DNA from 2 places in the Shewanella sp. SP1S2-4 genome. Region 1 is predicted to be linked to the other one. Evidence: riboswitches for the same ligand, from Rfam matches in the RefSeq annotation. Region 1 holds a riboswitch; the other holds the start of a gene.
What was found. A riboswitch is a leader RNA that binds a small molecule or an ion and turns the genes downstream of it on or off. The one in region 1 is predicted to bind cobalamin.
Positions count from the first base shown of each region.

Region 1 (9,493 bases):
GCCATTGCCTTGTAATCCTTAGATTTAGGCCCAAAAAAGGCTGAGGCTTCCAGCGTTGTCAGGGCTTTGCCGTGAACGATAATTTGCGCGCCCGTGTCCGAGCTAGGTTTAAGCAGTATGGGGTTAAAATCGGTATGGGGCTCAAGATAACAGGCCACGGCTTGCAACGCCTGTGCGCGGCCAATCTCGCCGCCATCAATAGTTACAGCGCTATTGAGCGCCATATTTTGCGGCTTAAAGGGCGCAACCTTTACGCCCTCTCGGGCGAGCAAACGACAAATGCCTGCCACTAAGGTGCTCTTGCCCGCATCCGACGTTGTGCCCTGCACCATCAAGACTTTTGCGCGCCGAGGTGAATTAACCGCAGGGCTATTTACTGCGGGATTCACCACTGGCGGATTAACCGCAAGATTAGCAGCAGGATTCATAACAACGGTGTCAGCGGTATCGAGTGCATTGGCACAGCCTGTGTTGTCTGTGTTTGAAGAAGGCATAAGGTTAAAAACTTATTTTAGTTTGCAGGAACAAAGATAAAAACTCAGCCTGAATATCACTTAACTGATTTAGATTACAGTGGTTTGAGTGCCAAGGGTAAACCCGCGACCACTAAGGTGACATTGTCAGCTAAGGCGGCAACGGCTTGGTTTAACCAGCCCGCTTCATCAACAAATTGTCGGCTCAATTCACCTAAGGGCACGATACCAGAACCGACTTCGTTACTGATCAACACCACCACACCTTCGAGCTCAGCAAGGGAATCCACAAAAGCGGTTTTCTCTGCCTGCCAATTCTCCAAAGCTTCATCGTTAGAGATTGAACTGGCAGACGGTATAAAGTCTGTCGCATTCCACTCTGTCGGCGCCGGCTCATCATCAACCTTGGCGTTGGATGCGAGTAATTGATTGGTTAACCAAAGGGTTAAACAGTCCACTAAAATCACTCGCCCAGGTTTTGCTAAGCGTTTTAACAGTGCCGTAAGGGCGAGCGATTCTTCAAACAATTGCCATTCGATACCATCGTCCGTTCGTCCCGCTTGATGCTTGGCGATACGGCTCGCCATTTCATCATCCAGCGCCTGCGCCGTGGCCACATAGCAGGCATCGAAGCCTAGCGCAGTGTACTGGCGCACTAAGGCTTCACCGTAGCGACTCTTACCGCTACGGGCGCCGCCTAGGACGAGGTGGATCACAATATGTTACCCACAACGAGCAATACAAAATAACACACGATTTCAGCTATTTGCTGCGCCGCGCCTAAGGTATCACCCGTGTAACCGCCAATCTGGCGTCTAAAGATCACTATGATCAAACGGCGCAGTCCTATCATCACCAATAGCAATGACAATGCCGCTAACCCCTTGAGGAATAACAACACTAATACGCCGCTGGCGATCAGGATAAGCAGCTCATTAATGCCTTGATGTTGCGATAGCGGCTTAGACTTACTGGTCTCGTCATCGCGGACATATTTTTCACTAAAGATGATACTGGCTGATACCACGCGGCTCACTGTGTGGGCGACGATAAGTGCCGAGCCCGCCACCACAGGATCGTACAGCGCCAACTCGACTAACAACTGCCATTTCAGCAGCAGGGCCAAGATCAACGCCAGTGCGCCATAACTGCCAAGGCGCGAGTCCTTCATGATGCGTAGCTTGTCTTCCGCCGTCCAACCACCGCCAAAACCGTCGAAGGTATCGGCGAGGCCATCCTCGTGGAATCCGCCCGTGAGCAAGACGCCAACCAACATAGCTAACAGCACAGAGACGCCGGCGGGGAGCCAGTTCTGCGTCAGCCAAAATACAATGGCACTTAACAGGCCGACCAAAAGACCGACGAGACCGAAATAACGGCTGGCCTTATTCAACTTATCGCTATCGACTTCGACCCATTTAGGCATAGGAATGCGGGTAAAATAGCCCATGGCAACTAAAAACAAATCTATCTCTTTGTGCCAGCTTTCGCGTTCTGACATAAAGCATCCTTAGTGAATTAACACTTGCTGCAAGGTTTAAGATTAAAACGGTTGGCTAAAAAGTTATTATTTTAAATAAGTAAAATAAGCGACTTAGCAGAGCACATCATACAACAGCCTCAATCCCCGCATCACTAAAACTCGCCATTTGATTGTAAAAATTTACTGAGGCTTGAATAAGCGGCAACGCCAAAGCTGCGCCCGTACCTTCGCCTAATCTTAGCCCGAGGGATAATAAAGGTTTCGCCTGCAAAAACTCTAACATCCGCTGATGGCCTTGCTCGTCTGACTGGTGGGCAAAAATCAAATAATCACGCACATTGGGGGCGATTTGCACCGCAACTAATGCCGCAGCTGTAGCGATAAAACCGTCAACAACCACCAGCATTTTGCGCTCGGCAGCCGCTAACATAGCCCCCGTCATCTGCACAATTTCAAAGCCACCTAGGCAAGCTAACACTGATTTTGGCCCATTTAAGGCACTTTGATGCAGCAATAACGCCAGTTCAATCAGCATGAGTTTACGTTCTAAGGTTTCGCTATTAATGCCCGTGCCACGGCCGACACAATCAATCACATCAAGCTGCATGATCGCCGCCATAATGGCTGCCGCAGCCGAGGTATTGCCTATGCCCATTTCGCCAAAGGCGACTAAGTTACAACCTGCTTGATGGTGACGTTCAATCAAATCGCGCGCCATCGCAAAGCCTTTATCGACGGTTTCCAGCGCCATTGCGGGCTCTAAATGAATCGCCCCTGTGCCCGCGCCAAGACGTTGATCGATAATGCCTTCAACCCCTTCGACTGGCGTTAAAATACCGCAATCGATCACTTCGAGCGTAAAGCCCACCTGCCGACAAAAAACGTTAATCGCCGCGCCGCCATGGGCAAAGTTTTGCACCATTTGGCGCGTCACTTCGCTAGGGGCAATCGACACGCCTTCTGCGGCAATACCATGATCACCCGCAAACACTAACATGGTTGGATGAACGATTTTCAGCACAGTATTTTGTGGCTGATCCGTTTGTTGCAAATCAGTCGCTTGCACGCGGGCAATCTGTAAGGCTAAGGATTCGAGCTGACCTAAGGCGCCGGGCGGCTTAGTCTTAAGATCAATTTTTTGCTGGATCAGCGGATCCTGCGCTTTACTCACAGGGCTGATTTGAAAAGACACGGCTGACTGAGACATCCACACTCCACTTATTATCTTAAATAACCACAACGCATCCTGCGTCTATGACTAACATGTCCAATTTTGCATTTCCAATCGCGGGGCAGATATCAACAAAAATGCTGATTATCCAGCCAGTCTGCGCTTGCTAGATGACTCTAGGATTACGTTCTGACTAGGTGCTTACGCCATGACTCTGCGTTTACGCAAAATCAGCAAAAAGAACATGCTACCTATGGCCGCCGTGATAATCCCCACGGGCAACTCTTGATTGCCAAGTAAACAGCGCGCCAGCACATCAATCCACACCATAAATAATCCGCCCACCAGCGCCGTTAAAATAATCGGCTGACGACCGGGAAACAGCATGCGCACTGTGTGGGGGATCATCAAACCGACAAACCCAATACCGCCGCAGGTGGCAACCAAAATCGCGGTAATCAAGGAGCAGAGCAGCAGCATATTGAGTCGCAACTTAGGCACATTCACCCCTAAGGTATGCGCCGTTTCATCCCCCGCTTGCAACGCCATGATCTGCCGTTTCATACCTAAAATAATGAACAAGCTCGCGCCAATCACCAGTGTCGGCAGCACTAATAAGGACCAACTGGCCTTAGCGAAACTGCCTAAACTCCAAAACAGCACAGAAGCCGTCGCCTGCGGACTGGCGAAATACAGCAGCAGACTCGTTAGCGCGCCGAACATAAAGGAGGTCGCCACGCCTGAGAGCAACATGCGCTCCACTTGGCTATTGAGCCCAAGCCCAGACAAGGCCAGCACTATCAGTACCGACAAACTGGCGCCAATAAAAGCGCCGAAGGGCAAGCTAAACCAGAGCAAACCCGACAAGGCGCCCGAGCCACTAAAAATCCCCGTGTTCGCCGCCATACCCGCATTTTCAAAAAATCCAGAGCCCGTAAATAGCGTCAACATCACCACAGCGCCAAAGGACGCGCCTGAGCTAATGCCAAACAAATAAGGGTCGGCCAGTGGATTGCGGGTCACGGTTTGCAGCACACTGCCCGCCAAAGACAAACCCGCACCCGCCACAAAGGCCAGTAAAATACGCGGCAGTCTGAGCTCCATCACGATGCGCTCCGTCATGCCATTGGCTTGAGTGAGGTTGGCCATTTTATTGATAAACACTTGGATAACATCCATAAAACTGATGTTCGCCGCGCCAAAACTCGTGGCGGCAATGGGGGTTATCAAAGTGATTATGCCTAATGCGACCAGCATCAGTTTTTGTCTCGTCAAAGGTGTCACGATACGCCCCAAATGTGAGATGAAATGCTATTTACTCCCTGAATCATCCGCCCTCGCCTCGCTCAGCCAAAGCATCAGCCATGCTGTGCGTCGAATCATGGTAGCCATAAAAATAGCTGATCAAGGGCTTTTTATGTTGTGGATGGGTCGATACCTTAGCGCACACGCCAAACACATCGCCAATTCGCGCCTCGGTTAATACTTCAGTTGGCGTGCCCATAGCGCTAACTTCACCGTTATGGATCAACAACAAACTGTCGCACAGGGCGCTGGCTAAATTGAGATCGTGAATGGAGGCAATCACGCTGATGCCAAGGCTACGCACTAATTCGAGGATTTGAATTTGATAACGCACATCGAGGTGGTTGGTTGGCTCGTCGAGGATCAACAGTTGCGGCTGCTGCACTATGGCGCGGGCGATCAAGGCACGCTGCTTTTCACCGCCGGATAAGTGCTCGTACTGTTGGTGCATCTTATGGCTCAGGCCGACTTTCTCTAGAGCCTTTGCAATGCGCTCGCCGTCACAGCTCGAATTGGTATCGAACATGCCCTTATGCGGCGTTAAGCCCATGCTGACCAATTGCTCTGTGGTTAGGTCAAAATAATGTGGCGTGTCTTGCTGCACTACAGCGACACGGCAGGCAAACGCCTTGGGCGATAAACGCTCAATATCTTGATCAAACAGGGTAATTTTGCCCTGAGTCGGGCGAACAAAGCGATACAAACAGCGCAGCAAGCTAGACTTACCCGCACCGTTTGGACCAATCAAACCCAGCATCTGCCCGGTAGGCAGCGCAAAGTTAATATTGGAAAGAATGGTTTTGCCATCGATACACCAGCTTAGCTGGCTGACATCAAGCGCGACCGTCTGGCTCGCTGATGGGCGAGTGTCGCTGTCATTCAAGGTATGGCTCGTTTGGATGGCAGAGAGTTTCACCAAAGTGGTGCTCCTAGCAAGTCCAAACCTGAATTAAAAAAGGTTATGCACATTGTCATCGGCTCCCTCGAGTCACCCGCTCGAGAACTAAGGCTGCACGCAGCGATAACAGAAATAGGCAGGTCTCCTGACTCGTCACTTTTTGTATTAAAAACAATATAAAAAGTCACTCACAGTTGCGGGCACAGTTCGGGCTGACTGACAAGCAGCTCCCCGATTCCCTATTATGTTGAGATTGATTTCAAGCCTTTGCAGGGTAAGCTGGCAATCGTTGCCACAGAACATACTCGCACCACTCAAAACTCCCAACACCTATTTCTGTGACGTCATCCGATACGCTATCGCAAGCCTTGCAAGGCCGCGTGCGTAGGGGGACGCCAGGAAAACGCATTATCCTATATTTACCTTAATAGGCAATCGACAATCACGCTGGTAAGACAAGAAAAATCTTCACCTTAGGCCGATGCATATCACTCGCAGCGTCCGCTCGGCCAATCTAAACGCCAGTAACAAACGCCGTGCTCATCCTGCAGCACAGTAATGCTCACCACGGCCGCCACGGGTAAATCGAGTTGACTGTAAAATCCCACCGCCCGTTCAACCCCAAGGGCGCGCGCCATTAGGTGACGGATCACCCCGCCGTGGGTCACCACCCATACCTTGGCAGCCAGCTCACCCGTACTCAAGCCCTTACCCACGCTAGCGCCCGTAACCTGCTCGGCGTTATCTGAGTCGATAATCAACCGTTTAAACTCGGCGGCGAGTATCTGGTCAATCGTCCCATTCACCCGCGACTCGAAACTAGCCATAGTTTCCCCATTGGGCGGCGGTGTTTGCCAAGGGTTTTGCCAATAGGCCGCTAAATGTTCGCCCGCTTGTTGATACAGTTCATCGAGCCGACGACCGTCCCAATCGCCAAAATCAATTTCCTGTAAACCCGTTAAAAACTGCGCCTGCAATGGCCTTGACTCAGATACCAGCGCCGCCGTCGAATGCAGCTCGGCGGCAAAGGCTTGGGCAAATTCGCCGCAGCGGCGTGAAGTCGAGCTATAAATCACGCTACACACGCTGGCCTGTGACTCAACAGCTGCCGACATTTGTTGCCAACCCTTTTTACTCAAAGGCACATCCACACGACCCCGCAAAATAGCGCCGCCTTCACACTCACCGTGGCGCAACAATAACAATCGAACTTGTTTCATATATGCCTTTTTAGTTAGGGACTAGATGCTAGGAACTCAAGCCAAGAGCCTAAATTCTAGATTCTCGATTCTCGATTCTCGCTCCTAATGCCTTTGACTTTCATCTTGCCCTGACAATCATAAGTCGCGTATTATGGACGTCTATACGTTTAAATGTCCAAAACAAATTTTTAAGAACAAGTATTCAAAAAATGTCGGCAGACGACAATAAAATGCACTTAGCATAACAATGGCCGATTTTTGGACTTAACTTAGCTGTATTTAAGGTAATTATTTATGACGATACCCTCAACCAAAGCCGGCCAGATATTGGCAGACATTCGTAAACAGCTTGCTGAGCGCATTCTAATCTTAGACGGTGCCATGGGCACTATGATCCAAGACCACAAGCTCGAAGAAGAGGATTATCGCGGCGAACGCTTTAAAGATTGGCACACTGACGTCAAAGGCAACAACGATTTATTGGTGTTGTCGCAACCCCACATCATCAAACAAATTCACACCGACTACTTAAACGCCGGTGCCGACATCATAGAAACCAACACCTTTAATGCTACGACTATCGCCATGGCTGACTACGACATGCAGTCGCTGTCCGCCGAAATTAACTTAGCCGGCGCCCGCCTCGCCCGTGAAGCCTGTGATGAAGTCTTTGCTGCCACAGGCATTCCGCGCTACGTCGCCGGTGTGTTAGGCCCCACTAACCGTACGTGTTCGATTAGCCCTGATGTGAACGACCCAGGCTACCGCAACGTCAGCTTCGATGAGTTAGTGAGCGCTTACCGAGAATCCACTAAGGCGCTGATTGAAGGCGGCGCAGACATCATTATGGTCGAGACCATATTCGATACCTTAAATGCCAAAGCCGCACTGTTTGCGATTGAATCGGTATTTGATGACTTATTTGGTCAGCATTCGAGTGACCGCTTACCTATCATGATTTCGGGCACCATTACCGATGCCTCAGGCCGTACCCTTACCGGTCAAACCACCGAAGCCTTTTATAATTCCCTGCGCCATATCAAGCCCTTATCTATCGGCCTTAACTGTGCGCTTGGGCCAAAAGAGCTGCGCCCGTACGTCGAAGAATTATCGCGTATCGCCGAATGTTATGTGTCGGCGCATCCGAACGCGGGTCTGCCGAACGAGTTTGGCGGCTATGATGAAACCCCAGAGGACATGGCGAACGTGATCGAAGATTGGGCGCGCGAAGGCATGCTCAATATTATCGGCGGTTGCTGTGGAAGTACGCCTGAACATATCCGCGTTATTCGTGAAGCGGTCGACAGACATAACCCGCGCGTGTTGCCCGATATTCCCGTTGCCTGCCGCCTTGCCGGTTTGGAACCGCTGACTATCGACGCCCAATCCCTGTTCGTTAACGTGGGTGAACGCACCAACGTTACAGGTTCAGCCAAGTTTTTAAAGCTGATCAAAGACGGTAAGTTTGAGCAAGCGCTCGATGTAGCCCGCGAGCAGGTCGAAAGCGGCGCGCAGATCATCGACATCAACATGGACGAAGGCATGCTCGATGGCGCCGAGATCATGCACAAGTTTTTAAACTTGATAGCCTCTGAGCCTGACATCAGCCGCGTACCGATTATGATCGACTCCTCTAAGTGGGAAGTCATCGAAGCTGGCCTAAAATGTATTCAAGGCAAGGGCATAGTTAACTCGATTTCCCTTAAAGAAGGCGAAGCTAAGTTTATCGAGCAAGCAACACTGGTGAAACGCTACGGCGCGGCGGCCATTATCATGGCGTTCGACGAACAAGGTCAGGCCGATACCAAAGCGCGTAAAATCGAAATCTGTACCCGCGCTTATAGGGTGCTGGTTGATAAGGTCGGCTTTCCGCCAGAAGACATCATCTTCGACCCGAACATTTTCGCCATCGCCACGGGTATCGATGAACACGACAACTATGCCGTCGATTTTATTGATGCCATTAAAGCGATTAAAGCCACCCTGCCCCACGCAATGATTTCGGGCGGCGTGTCGAACGTGTCGTTCTCGTTCCGCGGTAACAACCCAGTGCGCGAAGCGATTCACGCGGTCTTCCTGTACCACGCCATCAAAGTCGGCATGGACATGGGCATTGTCAACGCGGGTCAGTTAGCCATTTACGACGATATCGACCCTGAGCTTAAAGTACGGGTCGAAAACGTGGTGCTTAACTTGCCCTGCCCAGTCGAAGGCTCGAGCAATACCGAGCAGTTACTTGAAATCGCGGAGAAATTCCGCGGTGATGGCGCGCAGGTGGGTAAGAAAGAAGATTTAGAATGGCGCAGCTGGCCAGTTAGCCAACGCTTATCCCATGCGCTCGTCAAAGGCATTACCGAATTTATCGATGAAGATACCGAAGCCGCTCGCCAAGAAGCGAAACGTCCGCTGGATGTGATTGAAGGCGCCTTGATGGACGGCATGAACGTGGTCGGTGACTTGTTCGGCTCAGGCAAGATGTTCCTGCCACAGGTGGTGAAATCGGCGCGGGTGATGAAAAAAGCCGTGGCTTACTTAAACCCCTATATCGAGCTGGAAAAGGTTGAAGGCCAATCTAACGGCAAGATTTTGATGGTGACGGTAAAAGGCGACGTGCACGATATCGGCAAAAATATCGTCGGCGTGGTGCTCGCCTGTAACGGTTTTGAGGTATTCGATTTAGGTGTAATGGTGTCGGTGGAGCGAATTCTCGACGCCGTGAAAGAACACAATATCGATATCATCGGCATGTCGGGCCTCATCACGCCGAGTCTGGACGAGATGGTGCACAACGTGAAAACCTTCCACCGCGAAGGCTTAACCATTCCGGCGATTATCGGCGGTGCCACTTGCTCGAAAATCCACACAGCGGTGAAGATTGCACCCCATTATCCCCATGGCGCTATCTATATTGCCGATGCGTCCCGCGCCGTGCCTATGGTGAGTAAACTCATCAACAACGAG
Region 1 covers NZ_JAUOET010000008.1:112,660-122,152, forward strand. The annotation lists gene Q4Q52_RS10260 (cobyric acid synthase) at 1-494, opposite strand, end outside; gene cobU (bifunctional adenosylcobinamide kinase/adenosylcobinamide-phosphate guanylyltransferase) at 569-1,189, opposite strand; gene Q4Q52_RS10270 (adenosylcobinamide-GDP ribazoletransferase) at 1,186-1,974, opposite strand; gene cobT (nicotinate-nucleotide--dimethylbenzimidazole phosphoribosyltransferase) at 2,081-3,163, opposite strand; gene Q4Q52_RS10280 (FecCD family ABC transporter permease) at 3,329-4,384, opposite strand; gene Q4Q52_RS10285 (ABC transporter ATP-binding protein) at 4,455-5,348, opposite strand; cobalamin riboswitch at 5,448-5,614, opposite strand; gene Q4Q52_RS10290 (histidine phosphatase family protein) at 5,819-6,550, opposite strand; gene metH (methionine synthase) at 6,827-9,493, shown strand, end outside.

Region 2 (9,493 bases), on a different contig from region 1:
CTATTCCAGCAACCGAATTGATTTCAAGCACAACATGAGCGAATTTCACCTGGAGTGAACATGATCGAACTAAGACATCTGCGAACCTTAATGGCCCTGAAGGAAAGTGGCAGTTTGGCGGGCGCAGCCAAAAAACGTTTTGTCACTCAATCCGCCCTCTCCCACCAAATAAAGGAGTTGGAGCAAAGGATTAACTCGCCTATTTTTGTGCGTAAAAGTAAGCCGCTGTCATTCACCCAAGAAGGTGCGCGTCTGCTTCATCTCGCGGAAGAAATTTTGCCTAAGGTGCTAGAAACCGAGACAGATCTTAAGAATGGCCTTGAAACCGAAACCAATCAGTTACGTGTCGGCATTGAGTGTCACAGCTGTTTTCGCTGGTTAATGCCTGTGATGGAGCAATTTAGACAAGAACATCCCCAAGCCGAGTTAGACTTGTCGAGCCGTCACTTGTTCGACTCGCTCAATGCCTTGGAAATGGGTGAACTGGATATAGTGCTGACCTCAGATCCTGTACCTGGGCATTCACTCGCTTATCAGCATTTGTTTGATTTTGAAGTGAAGTTAGTGGTTGCTAAAGATCATCCTCTAGCAAAAGAAGCCTATGTCACCCCTAAGCAATTAGCACACTTGCCTATTATCAGTTATCCCGTACCACTAACGCGTTTAGACATCTATCGCCACTTTTTAGAACCCGCAGGCATAGAAGCGGGCGAGCAAAAAACCTGTGATTTAACCATGATGTTATTGCAACGCATCGCCTGCAAAGATGGTATCGCTGCCCTGCCGAACTGGTCGATAAATGAAGGACATGGCCTAAGCCTCACCACGGTGAAGCTAGGGCAAGAAGGCTTGAAACGCCCTCTGTTTGGCGCCTATCGCCGCCATAGCGCCAACTCAGCCTTGATCCAAAATTGGTTACAACTGGTGGCGAGTGAAGGTTTATCCCGCCAGCAGAAGACAAATTAACACAGGTGAAACCTAAAAAAAAAGCCTGCTGATGCAGGCTTTCTTATTGAATTGTATGATTATTTCATAGGATCAAGCAGCTGTTTAGCGAATCTCAAAATTACAGCGGATTCATCAACAATCCACGCATAGACAAGACACGGCGCAGTATCAACCCTGATGAATTAGGATTACGGGTCTGACGCAAATTATGGGCGATCATAAATTCTTGACGCAGATCCTGATCGAGATCTAACGCCTCGAACGCTTCGATGGTTAAGGTCTGTTGTTGATTATCAATCAATGACTTAATCACACTTAAAGGAAATGACTGTTCGGCATTAGCATTTAAATAGGCAAAGGCCGTAAGTGCGATAATTTGCCCGAACACACTGAACAGAGCTAAGGTTTGTACTTCGTCAGCATCAACCTCCACACCTTCCATCTCCGCTAAACTATCCACCGCATCAGTTGCAATATCTTCAGTCAGCTTCCAATAACCTTGGACCAACTTTTTATAGGGCTGTGGTAGTTCATCGAGGCGTTCTTTTAAATAGAACGTAAAGGCGTAGCGATAAATATTAACTTGACCTAAGCGGACCAAAGCTTCTTTCAAAGAGCGCGTCTTAGGGTTAATCACCCCAGATGCCTGTGCGGAATTACTGCGCATTAACATGTGCGCCGCTAATGCGGGATCGCTCGAGATAATGTCGATCACGTTACGAATGTCGCCTTCAGCGAGGATCGCTTTTTTGAGTGGAATTAAAATCCCTCGGCGGCCAATCACTTGCTCTTCATTCGCTATGATAGCTCTAACTTGAGTAAAAACCTGTTGCTCAAGATCTGTCATAAGACACTTTGCACCTGTTTATTAGCAATAAGATGATTCGGTTACTCTTCACATCATACCCAAAATTTAAAGAATTTCAGTACTAAGTCGCACAATAGCCTAACGAAAAGAATAAAAAATGACTACCTTATATGTAACATCAAATGGTGAAGCAAATAAGGTGCTGGAGGTGGAGATATAATCCCATGTTTTAAAACAATTTTAACATTTCCATTCTTCAAGTCGTCACGAGCCTGTCCGTCTAATAATTTATCTCTATTTCTACAACGAGGGTAAGCGACACCCATTCGCATTTCATTGCAATATGCCTCTCACTTACAATGACCAATTCAACATCAGTGTTGAAGCATAGCATTCCCGCTACATAGTCGACTTTTAGCTCATTACTACTCATCACTCTAGTGCCACAGTTTTCAGCAACAATTGTTCTGTAATGAGCATCATTTAGTATCATGGTCATGAGAATCTTGCCAATATAAGATGACTCAATCAAAGGATACAATTGAGCCTCAAACTGATATCAAAGTGGAAATGTCTTTATTTGGAATTGGCAAACAAACAATCCATTTGAAAAGAAAAATCAACTTAAGTATCATGGTCAAAACGTAGAGTTTTTTGCTCAAAGCACGGAAATAGTAAGCAGTTTTGACTGTTTCAGATAAAATATCGGAGAGAAACGTGAGATACAGTAAATTTACCATTGCTTTGTTGTGCTTGTGTGCAAGTAACTCGTACGCCTTAGAGTTGATAACAGCAACTGAAAACCAAACAGTAAACCAAATCGAACAAAAGTTTGATATTGATAACTTGTTAATATCTATAAATGATCGTTTATCTAATCATAAGAAAAGTGAATATGATTATGAATCACTATTAAAAAACATCAAAAACGAGAAAGAGAATTATAACAAGGCAATATTGGCATTACCCAATGCTATTTTAACAGAAAGTGACCCGAGCAATTACTTCAAAGGAATCGAAACCTTAGTAAAAAACATTGATTCACTTGAAAAGAAATCAGTCGATGACGAAGTTAAAAATAAAGAAAACTATCAAGACATATTAAAACAATACGAAGTTGTTAACAGTCAACGCACCCAAAGAAGCGCACAGCTTTTTGCATTAAAAAAAGAAATTGTTAATCGTATTGTTGCTGAGTTATCTAGTGTTGATAGTATTAAGTCAGTTGACCTAGAAAGCTCCATGACCTGTTCTAAATTTCAATCTATAAATGATTGTTTAAAAAATACCGAAAAGTATACAGTTAAAAACACGATTAATTCAGATCCATTCCTTAGTGATAAAAGTGTACTGCTATCATACAAGGTTATTGATGCTAGTATGAATATGAATGGTGAACTGCATTACAGAGTTAATATGACGTTTAAACCGTCATATAACAACAAAATAGAATCATTACTCAATGAAAAACTGGGCCTGAAGTCCACAGTCATTACCCTTACGAGTAACGTTGATGCAGACTGGTATATCGATGGTGCGAAGGTTGGTACTGGTAAGAAAATTTACCCCGAAGTTACCTTAGGTAAGCATGGCATTGTTGCTTCATACAAAACCATGAAAAAATCAACCATTGAAACAGTAGAAACCAATGCAATTTTTAACTATAGATTTGGCAAGGTAGAAGATAAATCCGCTACTGATAATGAAGAAATTAAGAGCATAGCGAATAAGTCGACTGCTGATGAGACTAAGCCTAAACAGACTAAGCCTAAATTAACTATGTATGCAAATAAAGAAGACAGTACATCGAAAGAAATTAATAGCAAAAATGAGACGACTGTCGATAACAGCGATAAAAATAGTTATGAATATTATCTTGGTATTAAACCGCTAAATAAAGAAGAACAAGATAAACAATTTAAGAGTAAATAATTGCAAAAAAAGCAGCCTTTATATTGATTTAAAGGCTGCTAAATTCGCTCATTTAGTCAGATATTAAAAACGATAACCAAGGGTTAAACGAATATCGCGACCACGGCCTGAGTAATAACCATTATATATTCCACCACCATAATAGCCTGCGCTAACATAGTCTTTATCAAATAGGTTATCGATACGCAGACTGGCAAGCCAAGCATCACGGTTGTAGTTCAAGGCTAAATTACCAAGCACATAACTGGCCAGCTTATCGCCTTCGTTACCGTTATCGCCTTCAATAAAACGATCACCCGTGTAGATAGCTTCGGCAAAGACTTGGAAATGCTCAGCAAAATCCATGCTGACATAACCACGCCCCGTGTGTTTTGCCACCCAAGACAGCTCCTTGCCATCATTGATACCGTCAGTAAATTCAGCATCGATATAGTTATACTCTAACCCGAGTTGCATTGCTTGAGTCACCTGCCAATCCCAATCGGCACTCGCGCCATAACGACGAGAAGCGTCGGCATTAACGTTCGCACCTTGGAAACTGCCAAGTTCAGGTTTTTCCGCACTTGGGTCGAAGACAATTTCATCTTCCAAATCGAGACGGTATAGGCTTACTCGTAAAGTTTGGCTCGCAAGAGTCCAATCCCAACCCGCTTCGTAGGAGCGGCCCGTCTGCGGCTTTAAGCCAAACACATTTTTAGAGGTATAAGCTTGCTCATCCACTTTCGCAAAACGGAAGTTTTCATCGCCACGTAGATAGAATCTGTGCTCTGTACTAGGACGGTAGTTCAGGCCAAACTCGAATGCTGTCGCATCTTCATCTAAATCCATGCCATTAGGATAGACATTACCATCGACTAACTCGTCGGTCACCCGCGCATAACGACCACCCACAACATAACTTAGGGTATGGCTTAATGGCACAGTGGCTTGTAGATAGGCGCTTTGCATTTGTTGTACATTACTCCGCGCCATAGTGTCAAAATCGGCCTTACCACGGCTGATGTCTAAACCTGTGACTAGATTTAGCTCACCTTGACGGGTACTGTAGTTCGCTAACGCTTTAGGGCTAAACATCAACAGTGAGCGCGTGTTATGGCTGTTCGCCCCCCAATTAAAAGAAGACACTAAGGTATCGCTATAATCTAAATCCGCTGCTAAAGCCCAATTTTGATTAAGCTGATGCTGATAACCCGTGCGCGCCGCAGTGGTCATCTCATGGACATATTCGCTGCTCTTGAAAGATTGGCGTGGGTCTTTATTGAACTGTTCTTCTGTCAATGAGCCAGGATTTTCACGGTCATCGTCGTAATAGCTGGTTTCAATAAAGAACGAATCTGTGGCCGTTTTATATTGAATGCGACCTAAAATCGACCCTGTTTCATTGGCATTATGCTTGCGGTAGTTGTCACCTTGGTTATAGCTACCAGTGAAAAAGTAACGCCAATCCTTGTTGATCGCGCCAGACACATCACCGCGACCTTCATAGGTATCAAAGCTGCCGCCGGATAACTGCACGCTACCACCAGTATTTTCAGGGGATTTAGTGACAATATTGATCACGCCGCCTACCGCTTGGTCGCCATAAAGCACACCCGCACTACCCGATAAAATTTCGATGCGCTCGACTTGGTTAAGCGGAATGGCATTAAGACTAGGAGCAGCGATATCGATATTATTGAGGCGACGACCATCAAGTAAAATCAGCGTGTTATTAACGGCAGTGCTGGCGCTAAAGCCACGCATCGCAAAACTAGTACCGATGTTATTATCCGAAATTTGAATACCGCTTTGACCGCGTAAAACCTCAGTCACGCTAGTGGCACCGCTCATTTCAATCGCCGCAGCGTCAATCACATTCACATTCGCGGCAATATTTAACGGGGTATTGTCAGAGCGGCCGATCACGACAAGATGCTCGTCGACTTTCGCTGTGCTGGTATCGTCTGCCGCCATAGCGGGCGCGATAACGGAAAAACTGCAAAGGCTACCGATCAGCAGCGCGATTTTTGTTGGATTTGTTCCCATTTTACCTTTAACTCCTGCAAGGAAAACGGGGCATTAGCGCCACGATACTGTTCATTCAGTAAAAGATACTGACAGTGACTATCGCATTTTGAGATCTGCCCACCGAAATCTCAAAAACACCTTTAGGGCCGGTCTCCGGACTTAGGCTATGTTAATCCGTAAAAATAGAATTAACGCGAGACTGACCTTTAACATTCTGACTATCGGGTTCTGTCTTGAACACACCAATCAAACGCGGTCTTCTCTCACCTTTTACCGTTGCGGGGGCAGTGCCAGAATTTCACTGGCTTCCCGATTATCTCGCGGCTTTCGCACGCAAGCACCTCAGAAGGTTGACTAAAAATTTGATTCATAGGGCACAGCCATCAATAAAACAGCGATACTCCCTTAAGGCTCAGCACATTATAGAGCCTGAGCGCGCGCATTATAGACGTCTATACGGATGAAAGTCCATCAAACTCAAGCGAACATCTACAGTCTACTTCAAGGAGAATGGGACTAAAGCGGAGATAAAATCTTGGCTATTATCTGCCTGCAGTGGTGGTTTATCGGCAGAAAAAACGGCACCTCGCATCGACTTATGCAGTAGATACAAATCTTTATTGCCACTGACAACCGTATAGTAGCCAATTTCCCCTTGAGGAATCGAAGCATAGGCTTTGGGATTCACTTGCGTGGCATTGTGGATATTGGGCATGGCTGTACAGCCTAAAATAGCTTTAAATCCCTCGTGTCCATCAACTTCAGTGTCGCCGAGCTTCTGGTACACCACTTCGCCGTCACAGGTCGATTTATAGGTCTGGGCCATCGCATCTAAAAAACGCTCAGGGCTAATACTCTCGGCCATATCCTTAAAGCCCTGCACGCAAAATAGTGCACTCCACTGGGTTAATGCTTCCTGCTCAGGCACATATTCTGCCATAAACATGCCTGCTTGCTCCTCATGATAAGCCTGCTTCCAGCCCGCAGGCAGATTGAACCCTAATTGCTGACCAAATACCGGCAATACATGGGTATGAGCAGCGCCGCTTTCGCTCCGAGCTAAATCTAATGTGGCTTGAACTGGCTCTGAGCCAATTAAGCTGCAGAGTAATAACACACTGGCACCTTGAAACAATCCAATAGGTGAACACAATGCTAATTTCATACTTATCATCCTTGTATCGCACTTATAATTAATACGACATCATGAAATTGAACAGAAAACACCCAGCATTCTAACGAAGAACCTTCGCTGAAAACAGTCAAAAAGTTATATTAACTGCCACTTTAAAAGAAATAATCACTATCACGACTTGAATAACAGGGAAATATCCCGTTTATCAGCACAATAGCGGCAAAGAGGTTAGTGCTATTCACTAAACAACCACATTTTCACTTCAGGTTTAGGCCTTTCCTGACTCAGAATCACCTGTCGTTGCTCTGGCGTTTCGCATTGTGCAACAGGGGTAAAATCCAGCGGCTTTATCACCAACGAATCGGCAGGCGGTAGCGGAGATTTAGCGAACATCTCGTTATTCATCGACCAAGAGACCCATTCCCCCTTTTCACTGATCCCGACATACCCCTCACCCGCCCTCGCTAACCAAGTTAATCGTGGAATACGCGCTATGAGCTTCTCAACATTGTCTAGGTTAGCCCTATAACCTACTGGCACGACTTTGCCGTCAGGACGGGTAAATACAAATGATGCCGAACCTGGGGTGATCTTGCTTCCATCCTGCCAATACCGATTGAGGATATCTTGAGCATAGTGAAAACCATATAGATAGGCGTAGTCACTATCATCGACCAGGATTTGCGGTACGGCATTGTCACGCAGCAACAAAAATCCCGTGCCAACACTGACAATACTGTTCACGCCTTTAATATCCGTTTGTTTAAGCCAATCGATACCACAGTTCGTTTCATTGCCCCAAAAGTGCGCCTCACCCGTTGGACTTAAGATTGCAAAAGCACAGCTATTTGACGTAATACTCGCGACATCCAGTAGCGCACTGCGAATAGAATAAACATCACTACTCTGCCCCCAAGTTACGACGCTGCCATCCTTTTTTAGAGCTGCATAAGTTCCTTGGGTATATTCAACACTCACAACATCCATTAACTGTGGCAGCAGCTTTTTCATATTGGTTGACCGTTCAACTTGCCCCCAAATCACAGTGCTTCCGTCTTTTTTAAGAGCAGTAAAACTTCGTCCTTCAGCAAAAATATCCACGACATCAAACAGTTTATCCTGCACATGTTGGCTATTGCCGCCTTCGGCCCCATAACCCCAAGTGTGCACTTTTCCACTAGCATCGAGTGCGGCTACCGCCTCACGATTAGCATAGAGTTTAGTGATGTTTGTCATTCGACTTTGCAGGGCTTTGTCGAGGCTCAGTTTCCCTGCACGTCCCCAGTACACCACAGTGCCATCTTCACGTAGTGCGGCAAAACCTTCCTTTATAGGCACGACTTGTTTGACGTGTTTAAGCTCCGCAGCAACTTCACGACTATCGCCGCCGCTAAAACTATTTCCCCAAGTGATCACATCGCCATTTTGGGTGATGGCAGCCACTGCCATATCATTTGCTACAACGGTATTTACCGCGGGTAAATCACAGGGAATATGGCGATACTGCGGACTCGGTTTTTCCTTAAATTGGATGAGTTTACCATTATCGAACTGCAGCAATGACTCGTTATTGCTTTCAATAATGGCCATAGGTTGAGGATCGCTACAGCCAGAGATCTGCATGGCAACCATGCCCGCGAGTAAAGCCATGGGCCAAGTGATTCGATGAGTGAGCATTACTTATTTCCTTGTATTTGCTTGGATATGTCATTCAATATTGTGCAGCGGACAGAGCGAGAATGGATTAACCTAGCATCGCCTAGTGTCAAAAATGGGCAGAATTCTAGCAGCTTGTTGATAAAAAGACGAAAACGCTCACAGTTTGCTCTGCAAGTATCCTCCACAGGCTAGCGCCTAACTTATGGCATGCTATTCTAAGTATCCAGTACCGCTGTTTAAAGGAGTAACAGTATGACTCGTCACATTATTCTTGATTGCGATCCCGGCCATGACGATGCTATCGCGCTGATCTTAGCCTTAGCTCACCCAGACCTCGTTCCCCTTGCCGTCACGACTAGCGCTGGCAATCAAACCCCAGATAAAACCCTCAACAACGCCCTGCGGATCTTAACCCTGTTAAACCGTGGTGATATCCCAGTCGCGGGCGGTGCCACTAAGCCGCTAACACGTGAACTGATTATCGCCGACAATGTTCACGGCGAGACTGGCCTCGATGGCCCCGCATTGCCCGAACCGAGCTTCAGCCCACAAGCCATAACGGCCGTTGAACTGATGGCGCAACAAATCCGCCAAAGCACACAGCCAGTGACTTTAGTGCCCACGGGGCCGCTGACTAACATTGCCCTTTTACTGGCGAGTCATAGCGAGCTGCGCCCTAAAATCGAGCGCATTGTGCTGATGGGCGGCGCCGCGGGTGTCGGTAATTGGACGCCTGCCGCCGAGTTTAATATTTTTGTCGATCCCGAAGCCGCAGATATCGTCTTTAAGTCAGGTATTCCCATCACTATGTGCGGGCTCGATGTGACCCATCAAGCGCAAATCATGGATGAAGATATAGAACGGATTCGCGCCATCCCAAATCCAATTGCTCAGTGCGTCGCCGAGTTATTAGATTTCTTTATGATTTACCACAGAGATCCTAAATGGGGCTTCATTGGCGCGCCATTGCACGACCCCTGTACTATCGCTTGGTTGCTCAAACC
Region 2 covers NZ_JAUOET010000002.1:316,674-326,166, reverse strand. The annotation lists gene Q4Q52_RS03630 (LysR substrate-binding domain-containing protein) at 61-966, shown strand; gene Q4Q52_RS03625 (HDOD domain-containing protein) at 1,067-1,795, opposite strand; gene Q4Q52_RS03620 (hypothetical protein) at 2,474-3,688, shown strand; gene Q4Q52_RS03615 (TonB-dependent receptor) at 3,752-5,713, opposite strand; cobalamin riboswitch at 5,822-6,055, opposite strand; gene Q4Q52_RS03610 (hypothetical protein) at 6,192-6,860, opposite strand; gene Q4Q52_RS03605 (hypothetical protein) at 7,065-8,507, opposite strand; gene rihA (pyrimidine-specific ribonucleoside hydrolase RihA) at 8,742-9,493, shown strand, end outside.
Region 2: linked by a shared signal. The riboswitch ahead of Q4Q52_RS03615 (TonB-dependent receptor) and the one ahead of Q4Q52_RS10285 (ABC transporter ATP-binding protein) in region 1 are both predicted to bind cobalamin.